DNA from 2 places in the Bryocella sp. genome. Region 1 is predicted to be linked to the other one. Evidence: riboswitches for the same ligand, from Rfam matches in the RefSeq annotation. Region 1 holds a riboswitch; the other holds the start of a gene.
What was found. Region 1 has a riboswitch for cobalamin ahead of AC5E6W_RS17390 (TonB-dependent receptor). Riboswitches for the same ligand answer to the same signal wherever they lie in the genome.

Region 1 (4,802 bases):
AACTTCGCTGGGAGAGTTGAAGAGCATATCCACGCGTCATTCGATCGAATGCCGTGGCATCCGCCTATTACCAATCCCGCTCATTGTCCGGCAGCTTCGTGCGTCCGGATGCAAGGAGCGTTTGTATGCAACAACCTCAGACCACGGCGGCGGTGACGCTCGTGCTCGGCGGCGTCCGCAGCGGTAAGAGCCGGTTCGCGCAAGGCCTGGCCAAGCGTGCCAGCCGTGTCGCTTTCATTGCGACGGCAGAACGCCGCGACGATGCCGAAATGCATGCGAAGATCGAACGTCATCGCGCCGAAAGACCCTCTACATGGACGACCATCGAAGAGCCACTCGATATACCGCGAGTTATTCGCACAGCAGGGCAGGAGTTTGACGTGCTGCTTATCGACTGCCTCACCCTGTTCGCGTCCAACCTGCTGGAAGCGTGCGGCGAAGATGCTGCCAGGCTGCAAGGCTACATCCACGAGTTGTGTGCCGCGCTCAACGCTGCGCCTTGTTCCATCGTCCTCGTGTCAAACGAGGTTGGCAGCGGTGTGGTTCCGGCCTACGAACTCGGGCGGCGCTACCGCGACCTGGTCGGCGAGATCAATCAACGCGTCGCTTCCATCTCCGACACGGTGCTGTTGATGGTCGCGGGACTGCCATTGCCTCTGAAGGGTTCCCTGCCGGAGGCAACCAGGTAATGAGGGGCTTCCTGATTGCCGGCACAGCCAGCGGCGTGGGTAAGACCACAGTCACACTGGCGCTGATCGCTGCCATGCGCCAACGCGGTTTGATCGTTCAGCCCTTCAAGGGCGGACCGGACTTTCTCGATACGGGTCATCACACGCGCATTGCAGGGCGCAGCGCGCGCAACCTCGATACGTGGATGCTGTCTGCTGATTCCAATCGCGACGTGCTGTGCGAGGCCGCTCGCGGTGCCGACGCGGTGATCGTGGAAGGCATGATGGGACTCTTCGACGGTAAGGACGGTGCCACGGAAAATGGAAGCAGCGCGGAGATTGCGAAGCTGCATAAGCTTCCGGTGGTGCTTGTGCTCGATGCCGGAAAAAGCGCACGCAGTATTGCCGCTACCGTGCTTGGCTTCGAGCTCTTCGATCCAACACTTCCCTTAGCGGGTGTGATCCTCAACCGCGTCGCCAACGAGCGTCATTTCCAGATGCTGACCACGGCGATTCTTGCTTCGTGCCGGACACCCGCGTTGGGGTGGCTTCCCCGAGAGCCGCTTATCGCTATCCCCGAGCGGCATCTTGGTTTGCGTACCGCGGAGGAGTCTGACGAGGATGGCGGGGTTGAGCAGCAAATCGAACGGCTCTCGGCCCTGGCGGAGAAGCACCTCGATCTCGAAACGTTGCTTTCTCTTGAATGCGGGCTGGAGTGTTCGCCGGTCCCACAGCTTGACCCTGAGACAAGAGAACCACGCATCCGCGTTGGCGTCGCGAGAGACCGCGCCTTCTGCTTCTACTATGAGGACAACCTCGACCTTCTGCGCCAACATGGGGCCGAGATCGTGCCGTTCAGCCCCATGCTGGATGTTTGCCTTCCGGAAGATCTGGACGCCCTTTATCTGGGGGGCGGATACCCGGAACTCTATGGTCGCAAGCTCAGCGAGAACGGGTCGATGCTTGCGTCCATGCGGGCCTTTGCAGCGACCGATCGTCCGATCTATGCGGAGTGCGGAGGGATGATCTACCTGGGTCAGCAACTCACCACCACCAACGGCGAGACGTACACGATGGCCGGGCTGCTTCCGCTTGCAACTGGGTTGACCGCAAAGCTGATGCACTTCGGATACGTCACTACGGAACTTACTCGCGATTGCCTGCTCGGCGCTTGCGGCACGGTGTTGCGCGGTCATAGTTTTCACTACTCGTGCATTACGCGGACGGAGCCGATGACAACCAGCTACCGCGTGCGGTATTCCCTTTCCAATCGCGAAGAAGACGAAGGCTTCAGTCTAGGCAACATCCTCGCGAGCTACATTCATATTCACTTTCGCGCAGCGCCCGATGTGCCACGGCATTTCATCGAGGGCGTGCGCTCAATCAAAGCGAAGGAGAGGACGATCGCTTGAAATCAACTTGAGCCGATGCATCGCGATCGGCCCACAACGAAAACCAAACAGCAGGGTGCCGGGAAGAGCGGTGAGAATCCGCCACTACCCCGTAACTGTAAGCGCCGAGAGACATGCAGAAACGCCACTGGAGCTTTGCTCTGGGAAGGCAGCATGGATCGATGAAGCGTGAGTCAGGATACCGGCCCTGCTGCCACCTATCCCGAGGGGGAACATGAAAGCCGTAACAAAGCCATCAGCACGTCCCATGAATGCCGCCAAGTCGAAAGCGGCACTGCGCTCCACCCATTTGGCACTCGCATTCGTCCTCGCCATTGCCGTCATCATTTCACCGTCGTGCGCGCAGCAGCCAAAGACACTGCGAGGAACGGTGCATGATCCTCTCGGCGCACTTGTCGTCGGCGCTTCCGTGGATCTCCTGCAAGGCGAAAGTGTTGTCGCAAGTTCGACATCTGGACCGGACGGCACGTTCCATTTTGATGTTCCTGCTTTCGGACGATATCGCCTTCGGGTTACGGCGGCCTCCTTTGAGACGACGATCACGCCTCCGGTCAATGTCAGCGGGACCGAAGTGCCCCGGTGGGAGGTGACGGTTACGACGAAGACTCTTACGCAGCAGATCACGGTGACGGCCACGGGAACGCCCACGCCAGAAGCGCAGACGGGCGCCTCGGTGACCGTGATCCCCGCGGAGGATTTTCGGCTCATGCCAGAAGTACAAGACCCTCTTCGCCTCGCGCCCGGCTTGCAGGTCACACAGACCGGCCAGATGGGCGGGACCAGCGGCCTTTCGATCCGCGGCGGCGGGACAGATGCCAACAAGGTCCTGATCGATGGCGTCCCTGCAAACACCATCGGGGGGGGAGTTGAGTTCGCCAATCTTGCTAGTGCCGGCATCGGCTCCATTGAAGTGCTGCGCGAGCCGAACAGCGCTCTTTACGGCTCGGATGCGTTGGCCGGCGTGGTGAGCCTCACTTCGGTTCGAGGAACGACTCCCCTGCCTCTCTTCACCTATGCCGGCGATGCGGGCAACTTCCACACCTACCGCAATGAGGTGACTGCCGGCACGGTTTACCATCAGTTCGATCTTTACTCAGCGTTTGCGCGCATCGACACAGATAACAATCTTCCCAACGACGAGTTTCACAACGCGACGTACGCCGGCAATTTTGGCTGGACGCCGAATGCCGCGAATGACCTGCGCTTCAACGTGCGCCACGTCGTCGTCTCCGCCGGGCAGCCGAATGCTGTTGCCTTCTTCGGCGTTCCGGACAATGCCCAGCAAAAGGAACAGGACAACTACTACAGCGCCGTCTGGAACAACCAGACCAACGCGAAGTGGCACAACCAGATTCGCTATGGCGGGCTGAGGCAAAACGGAGACTTCAACGATTTTGCGATGGTTGGCATCCCCGACGGATTTGGAGATACCGATGGCGCGCCTGTCACCATTGCAGGAGCCAACGGCTACCGCGTAAGCGGGCAGGCTCTGTTTTACTTCGCAGGCACAGTTCTCTTTCCGGACCAGTTCCATACCGTCGCCAGCCGCGACTTCGTCTATGCGCAGAGCGATTACCAGGTCACGCCGCACCTTCTTGCCCTCGGCGGATTCAAGTACGAAAATGAGAGCGGCTTGTCTGGCGAAAGCGGAACGGGGATCCTCGCTGCGCCCGAGACGATTCAGCGCGGCAATTACAGCTACACCATGCAGTTCTCGGGAGAGGCGCTGCATCGTCTGTTCTATAGCTTCGGCACCGGGCTTGAAGACAACGGGCTCTTCGGCTTCGCTGGAACGCCGCGCGCTTCGCTCGCGTATTACCCGTTCCGTCCGTCGTCCACCGGCCTCTTCAGTGGCACGAAGCTCCATGGCAGCTTTGGGAAAGGCATCAAGGAGCCGAGTATCTTTCAGCAGACAAACTCGCTGTATGGCACATTGCTCATGCTCCAGGAACAGCAGATCATTCAGCAATTCAATGTGAAGCCGCTTGGCCCGGAGAACTCGCGTACGTACGATGCGGGCATCGAGCAGCAGTTTCTGGATGGGCGCGGACGTGCGGGGCTGACGTACTTTCACAATGAGTTTACGAATGGCGCGCAGAATGTGCCGCAGAACATTCTTTATCAGTTTGGCGTGCCTGCTGGTCTTGCCGCCGACTTTCCTTTCGGAGCATACCTCAACGGCGCAGCCTTTCGCGCGATGGGTGCGGAGCTCGAGACGGAGTACCGGTTCAGCAGTCACTTCTTCGCGCGTGGCGGCTACACCTATACCGACGCGGTCGTGCAGCAGTCGGTGGCAACTCCGGCGAGCTTCACCTCCTTTCCGAATATCGCCATTGGAGCCTTCGCCCCCCTGCCGGGAGCAAGGCCATTCCGCGTAGCGCCACACACGGGTTACTTTGGGATCAACTACACGCGCCCGAAATTTTATGGCTCACTCACTGGAACGCTCGTAGGAAGGCGCGACGACAGCGACTTTCTTACCGATTCGAACTTCGGCAATAGCCTTCTGCTACCGAATCGCAACCTGTTGGGCTCGTATCAGCGGATTGAACTCGGTGGCGGGTATCAGATCTCAGGTCGCGTGAACTTGTACGCCAACATTCAAAACCTGCTGAGCGAACACTACTTCGAGGCGTTCGGATTTCCAGCGCTGCCACTTACTTTCCGTACTGGAATCAAGTTGAACTTTGGAGGAGAGTCATGGACGCTGCGCTAGGAATTG
Region 2 (4,802 bases), on a different contig from region 1:
TGCGCCGCAACTTCGGGCAGACCTCAGCGCTGGCTGCCGGCTTCGATCACGCCTCGGGCGAGGCGATTCTCGCCATGGATGGCGACCTCCAGCATGATCCAGCCGAGATCCCGGCGTTCCTGTCCAAGCTCGAAGAGGGCTACGACGTGGTGAGTGGCTGGCGCGCGCAGCGTGCGGACAATGTGGTGATGCGGCGCATCCCATCGACCATCGCCAATTGGCTGATGGCGCGGCTGTCGGGAGTCGACATCCACGACTTTGGAACCACCTTCAAGGCCTACCGCCGGGAGGTCATCCGCAACGTGCCGCTGTATGGCGAGATGCATCGCTTCATCCCGGCGCTCGCGAGCTGGTATGGAGCGTCGATCTGCGAGATCCCGATCTCCAATCCTGCACGTGAATCCGGCAAGAGCCACTACGGCATCTCGCGCACCTTCCGCGTGATGTTCGATCTGCTCACAATCCGGTTCCTGCTGAAGTACATGACGCGGCCGCTGCACTTCTTCGGCGGCCTGGGCGCGCTGGGCCTCGTCTCCGGCGCGGGCATTGCGATGTGGCTGCTTGTGCTGAAGCTGGTCACCGGGCAGAGCGTCGTCGGACTCCATGGACCCTGGTTCATCATCGCTGCGGTCCTGTTGCTCGGCAGCATCCAGATGATAGGCTTCGGCCTGCTGGGTGAACTGCAGGTGCGCCACTACTTCACGGACTCCGCGCGGACGCCGTATGTCATCGACCGCGTGGTGCGGCTGAAGCCCAGCGAAGAGAGCATGACCCGTTAGCGCACAACGCGTATCCCTATTCTCCCAAGAGACAACCTAGACATGTACGCAATTGTGATTTCGCATACGGGCGACCCCGAGGTACTTCAACTCGTGGAGGTCGATGACCCGAAGCCTGCCGCTGGACAGCTACTGGTGAAGGTGCACGCCGCGGGCGTGAACTTCATCGACACGTATCTGCGCGAGGGCCGCTATCCCGTGCCGCTGCCGTTTATTCCGGGGCAAGAGGCTTCGGGAACCGTGGTGGAGCTTGGCGAGGGCGTCACCGGGTCCGTGGTTGGCGATCGCGTCGCGTGGGGTGGAAGCCGCGGCACGTATGCGGAGCTCGCCTGCGCTCCGGCATCGGAGTGCGTGAAGGTTCCGGACAGCGTCGATCTCGACACAGCTGCTGCGCTGCTGACGCAGGGCCTTACGGCTCACTATCTCTCGCATGACACCTACGCGATCCAGCCTGGCGATACAGTGCTGGTGCATGCCGGTGCTGGCGGGGTGGGGTTGCTGCTGACGCAGGTCGCGAAGATGCTGGGGGCGAAGGTGATCACAACGGTCTCTACCGAGGAGAAGGCCGAGCTATCGCGTGGCGCAGGTGCAGACTTCGTCATCAACTACACGACCGAGAGCTTCGTCGATCAGGTGAAGGAGATTACCGGAGGCAAGGGATTGCCGGTGGTGTATGACTCCGTGGGCAAGACGACCTTTGAGGACTCGCTGAAGTGTTTGCGCCCGCGTGGCCTGATGGCGCTCTATGGAGCTTCCAGCGGCGCTGTCCCTGCCATGGATCCCATTCGGCTCATGACGGGGTCGCTCTATCTCACGCGGCCGACGCTGAAGGACTACGTGCCCACTCGCGAAGAGCTGGAGCGGCGTGCCGGCGACCTCTTCCGCTGGATCGCAGAAGGCAAGCTGAAGGTTCGCATCGGCCATCGTTATCCACTCGCAGAGGCGCCACAAGCTCACATCGACTTGGCAGGTCGCAAAACCACAGGTAAGATCCTGCTGCTGCCGTAGGCGCGAATCCTGAATTCGAGGATCGCACGGGCCCGATTCTCCACGGCCGAGGGCTCTCGTACACTGGAAGCTCAGCCTATTCTTCGCGACCGCGCACCTGCGCCTCGTGAACCCTTCAACTGCTACCCGCTGGCGAATGTTCGGGAAGCGCGGTGAAACTCCGCCACTGCCCCGCAACTGTGAAGCGCGTACCTGCAGCGATGCTGCAGGTGAGGCCGGACCGAAGCTCCCACTGGTTGCCTTCGCGCATCGGGAAGGGAAGGCTTCTCTACAAGGTCCAGCCCGTAACCGCGCCAGTCAGGAGACCGGTTCGTCTGCGTACAGCCTGCCACGCCTCCGAAGGGGAGGTGAGGAGAACCTATGACATCCTTCGTTTCGTGCCGCCATCGAGCGGCTGCAACCTCCTTTCCCAATCGACGATCATTTCGCACTGCAGCGGCCTTCGCCGTGGCGCTGCTTGGTATGCACGCGGCCCATGCTGTTGTGGTCCGGGGCCGCGTCACGGACGCGCTCGGCGCTCCACTCTCCGGCGCTCGCGTGCAGCTGATCGAGAATGGCAAGTCCGTGGCCTTCGCGTATGCGGGGACGGATGGCTCCTATGAGATCCGCTACTCCAACGCCGGCCGGTTTACGCTGCTGGGCTCGGGCTCGCCGTTTCTGCCGTACGTCAGCCCCGACTTCTACGGCGGAGCCACCGACGTCCTGCAACAGGACGTGGTGCTGGCGATGAACACCGTGCGCCAGGACATTTCGGTGAGCGCGACGGGTATTCCTACGCCGCTGCCGCAGCTGACCTCTCCCGTCACGGTGATTCCGGGCGACCTCTTCGCCGACCAGCTTGGCGTGAACGACCTGGTGCGCCAGTCGCCGGGAGCGTTCGTGGTGCAGACGGGCGAGGCTGGCGGCGTGACGTCGCTGTTCCTGCGTGGAGGCAACTCCACCGCGAACCTGGTGACGATCGATGGGATTCCTGCGGAAGATGTCGGCGGCACGTTCGACTATGGCAATGTGAGCTCGACCGCTATCAGCCGGATGGAGATCTATCGCGGACCCAACTCTGCACTCTTCGGCACCGATGCCGGCGCGGGAGTCGTCACCATCGAGACGCAGCGCGGCACCACGCTGAAGCCGGTGCTGAACTACTCGGGCGACGCGGGCACGTTGCACGAGTGGCGTGACGAGCTGACCGGCGGAGGCACATGGCAGCGGCTGGACTACTTCGGCGGCTTCTCACGCTTCGACATGTCGAACGCCGTGCCCAACGACCGCTATCACAATGCCACAGCCGTCGGAAACCTGGGCTATGACTTTGACGGCAATACCACGCTGCGTTTCACCATCCGCCGCACGGTTTCACGTGCGGGGCTTCCTGGCGGGTACGACTTCCAGGGCCTCGCCGAGGCGGGCCATCAGGCCGATCAGGATCTCTACAGCGGCATCACGCTGGAGAACCGCTTCCACGACAAGTGGCACAACCTCGTGCGCTACGGCATCGCGCGCAAGCGTGAGCAGGCCGACGAAGGCAATCCAGTAGGAGTGGCTGGCGGCTTCGGCTATGTAGGCAATGTGGTGACGATCCGCGGCGCCAATGGCTACACGGCGACGGGCCAGGCCCAGCTGTTCTTCGGCAACAACGACGACCAGGCCTCCAATCGCGACCAGCTCTATTACCAGAGCGACTATTCGTGGTCGCCGCATCTGATCGGACTCTTCGGCTTCCGCTACGACAATGAGCGGGGCGCGTTCAACGACTATCTTCCTGCCTATGCCTACGTAGAGAACGAGAAGGTGCGGCGCACTAACTTCGAATACAACCTTGGCTTCCAGGGCGAGTTCTGGAACCGGCTCTTCTACTCGGTTGGAGGTGCGGTAGAGAAGAATCACCTCTACGGTATCGCGGGAACACCGCGTTTTGGCCTGAGCTATGTTCCAGTGCGACCCAAGGCGGGTTGGTTCCATGGCACGAGGTTGCGCGCTAACGCCGCCACGGGCGTGCAGGAGCCGACGCTTGCGCTCGAGTACTCGAGCCTGTACCAGCAGCTGCTTTCGATTGGTGATACCGCGGACATTGAGGCGTATCACATTAGGCCGCAGTCGGCGGAGCGCTCGCGCACGTATGACGTCGGTGTGGACCAGAACATCCTCGGCGAAAAGCTGGTTCTGAAGGGTGGCTACTTCCACAACGTCTTCGATCGCCAGCTGGAGGGCGTCAGTGCAACGGCATTGAGCCAGTATTTCAACTACACGTTCGCTCCTTCGACGTTGTATTCGGCGTATGTGAACTCGCTGGCGTATCGCGCTCAGGGCGCGGAGCTGGAACTCGTGTGGCAGCCTCTGCCGCGCCTGCTGGTGCGCGGCGGTTACACGTACCTCGATGCTCAGGTGTTGCAGTCGTTCGCGTCGGATGCGGTGGAGGCTAACAGCGGAGCGCCGACCATCAATCCGGCGTTTCCGAATATTGCGATTGGCGCCGAAAGTCCACTGGTGGGAGCGCGTCCGTTCCGGCGTGCTCCGCATACTGGGTACTTCGACGTGCAGTACACGTACAAGCACCTCGGACTGCAGATGCTGGGCGCGATGGCGAGCCGCAGCGACGACTCCACGTTTCTGGACGGGGAAGATTACTTCGGCACGAATACTCTGCTCCTGCCGAACCGCAACCTGGACTTCGGCTATGTGAAGCTGGACCTCGGCGCGACGTACTCGTGGAAGTACGGTCTGACGATCTTCGGGCAGGTGAACAATCTGCTCAACGATCAGCACATTGGGCCGATCGGCTTCCCGGGGCTACCGCTGACGGCGCGTGCAGGCTTGAAGCTGCGGCTTGGCGGAGACAAGTAACTCGCTAGAAGATGTAGCGGCTTAGACACGGCCTTCGAGCGATTGTTGCGTCGCAACAGTGGCTCGGAGGCCGTTTTCGATTGCAGATCGCTCCAAAGGCGTATCGTCGACATTCGTGCACCTGCTGGGGCGAGACCTCGTCTAACTCTTCAGAGAGATGTTCGAAGAAAGAAG

Region 2: another riboswitch for cobalamin. It lies ahead of AC5E6W_RS18815 (TonB-dependent receptor); the one in region 1 lies ahead of AC5E6W_RS17390 (TonB-dependent receptor).

The regions. Positions count from the first base shown of each region.
Region 1 covers NZ_JBMHYI010000060.1:14,407-19,208, forward strand. Annotated here, with positions in the region: gene cobU (bifunctional adenosylcobinamide kinase/adenosylcobinamide-phosphate guanylyltransferase) at 54-689, shown strand; gene AC5E6W_RS17385 (cobyrinic acid a,c-diamide synthase CobB) at 689-2,080, shown strand; cobalamin riboswitch at 2,117-2,284, shown strand; gene AC5E6W_RS17390 (TonB-dependent receptor) at 2,295-4,796, shown strand.
Region 2 covers NZ_JBMHYI010000064.1:19,184-23,985, reverse strand. Annotated here, with positions in the region: gene AC5E6W_RS18825 (glycosyltransferase family 2 protein) at 1-779, shown strand, start outside; gene AC5E6W_RS18820 (quinone oxidoreductase family protein) at 822-1,787, shown strand; cobalamin riboswitch at 1,905-2,115, shown strand; gene AC5E6W_RS18815 (TonB-dependent receptor) at 2,148-4,628, shown strand.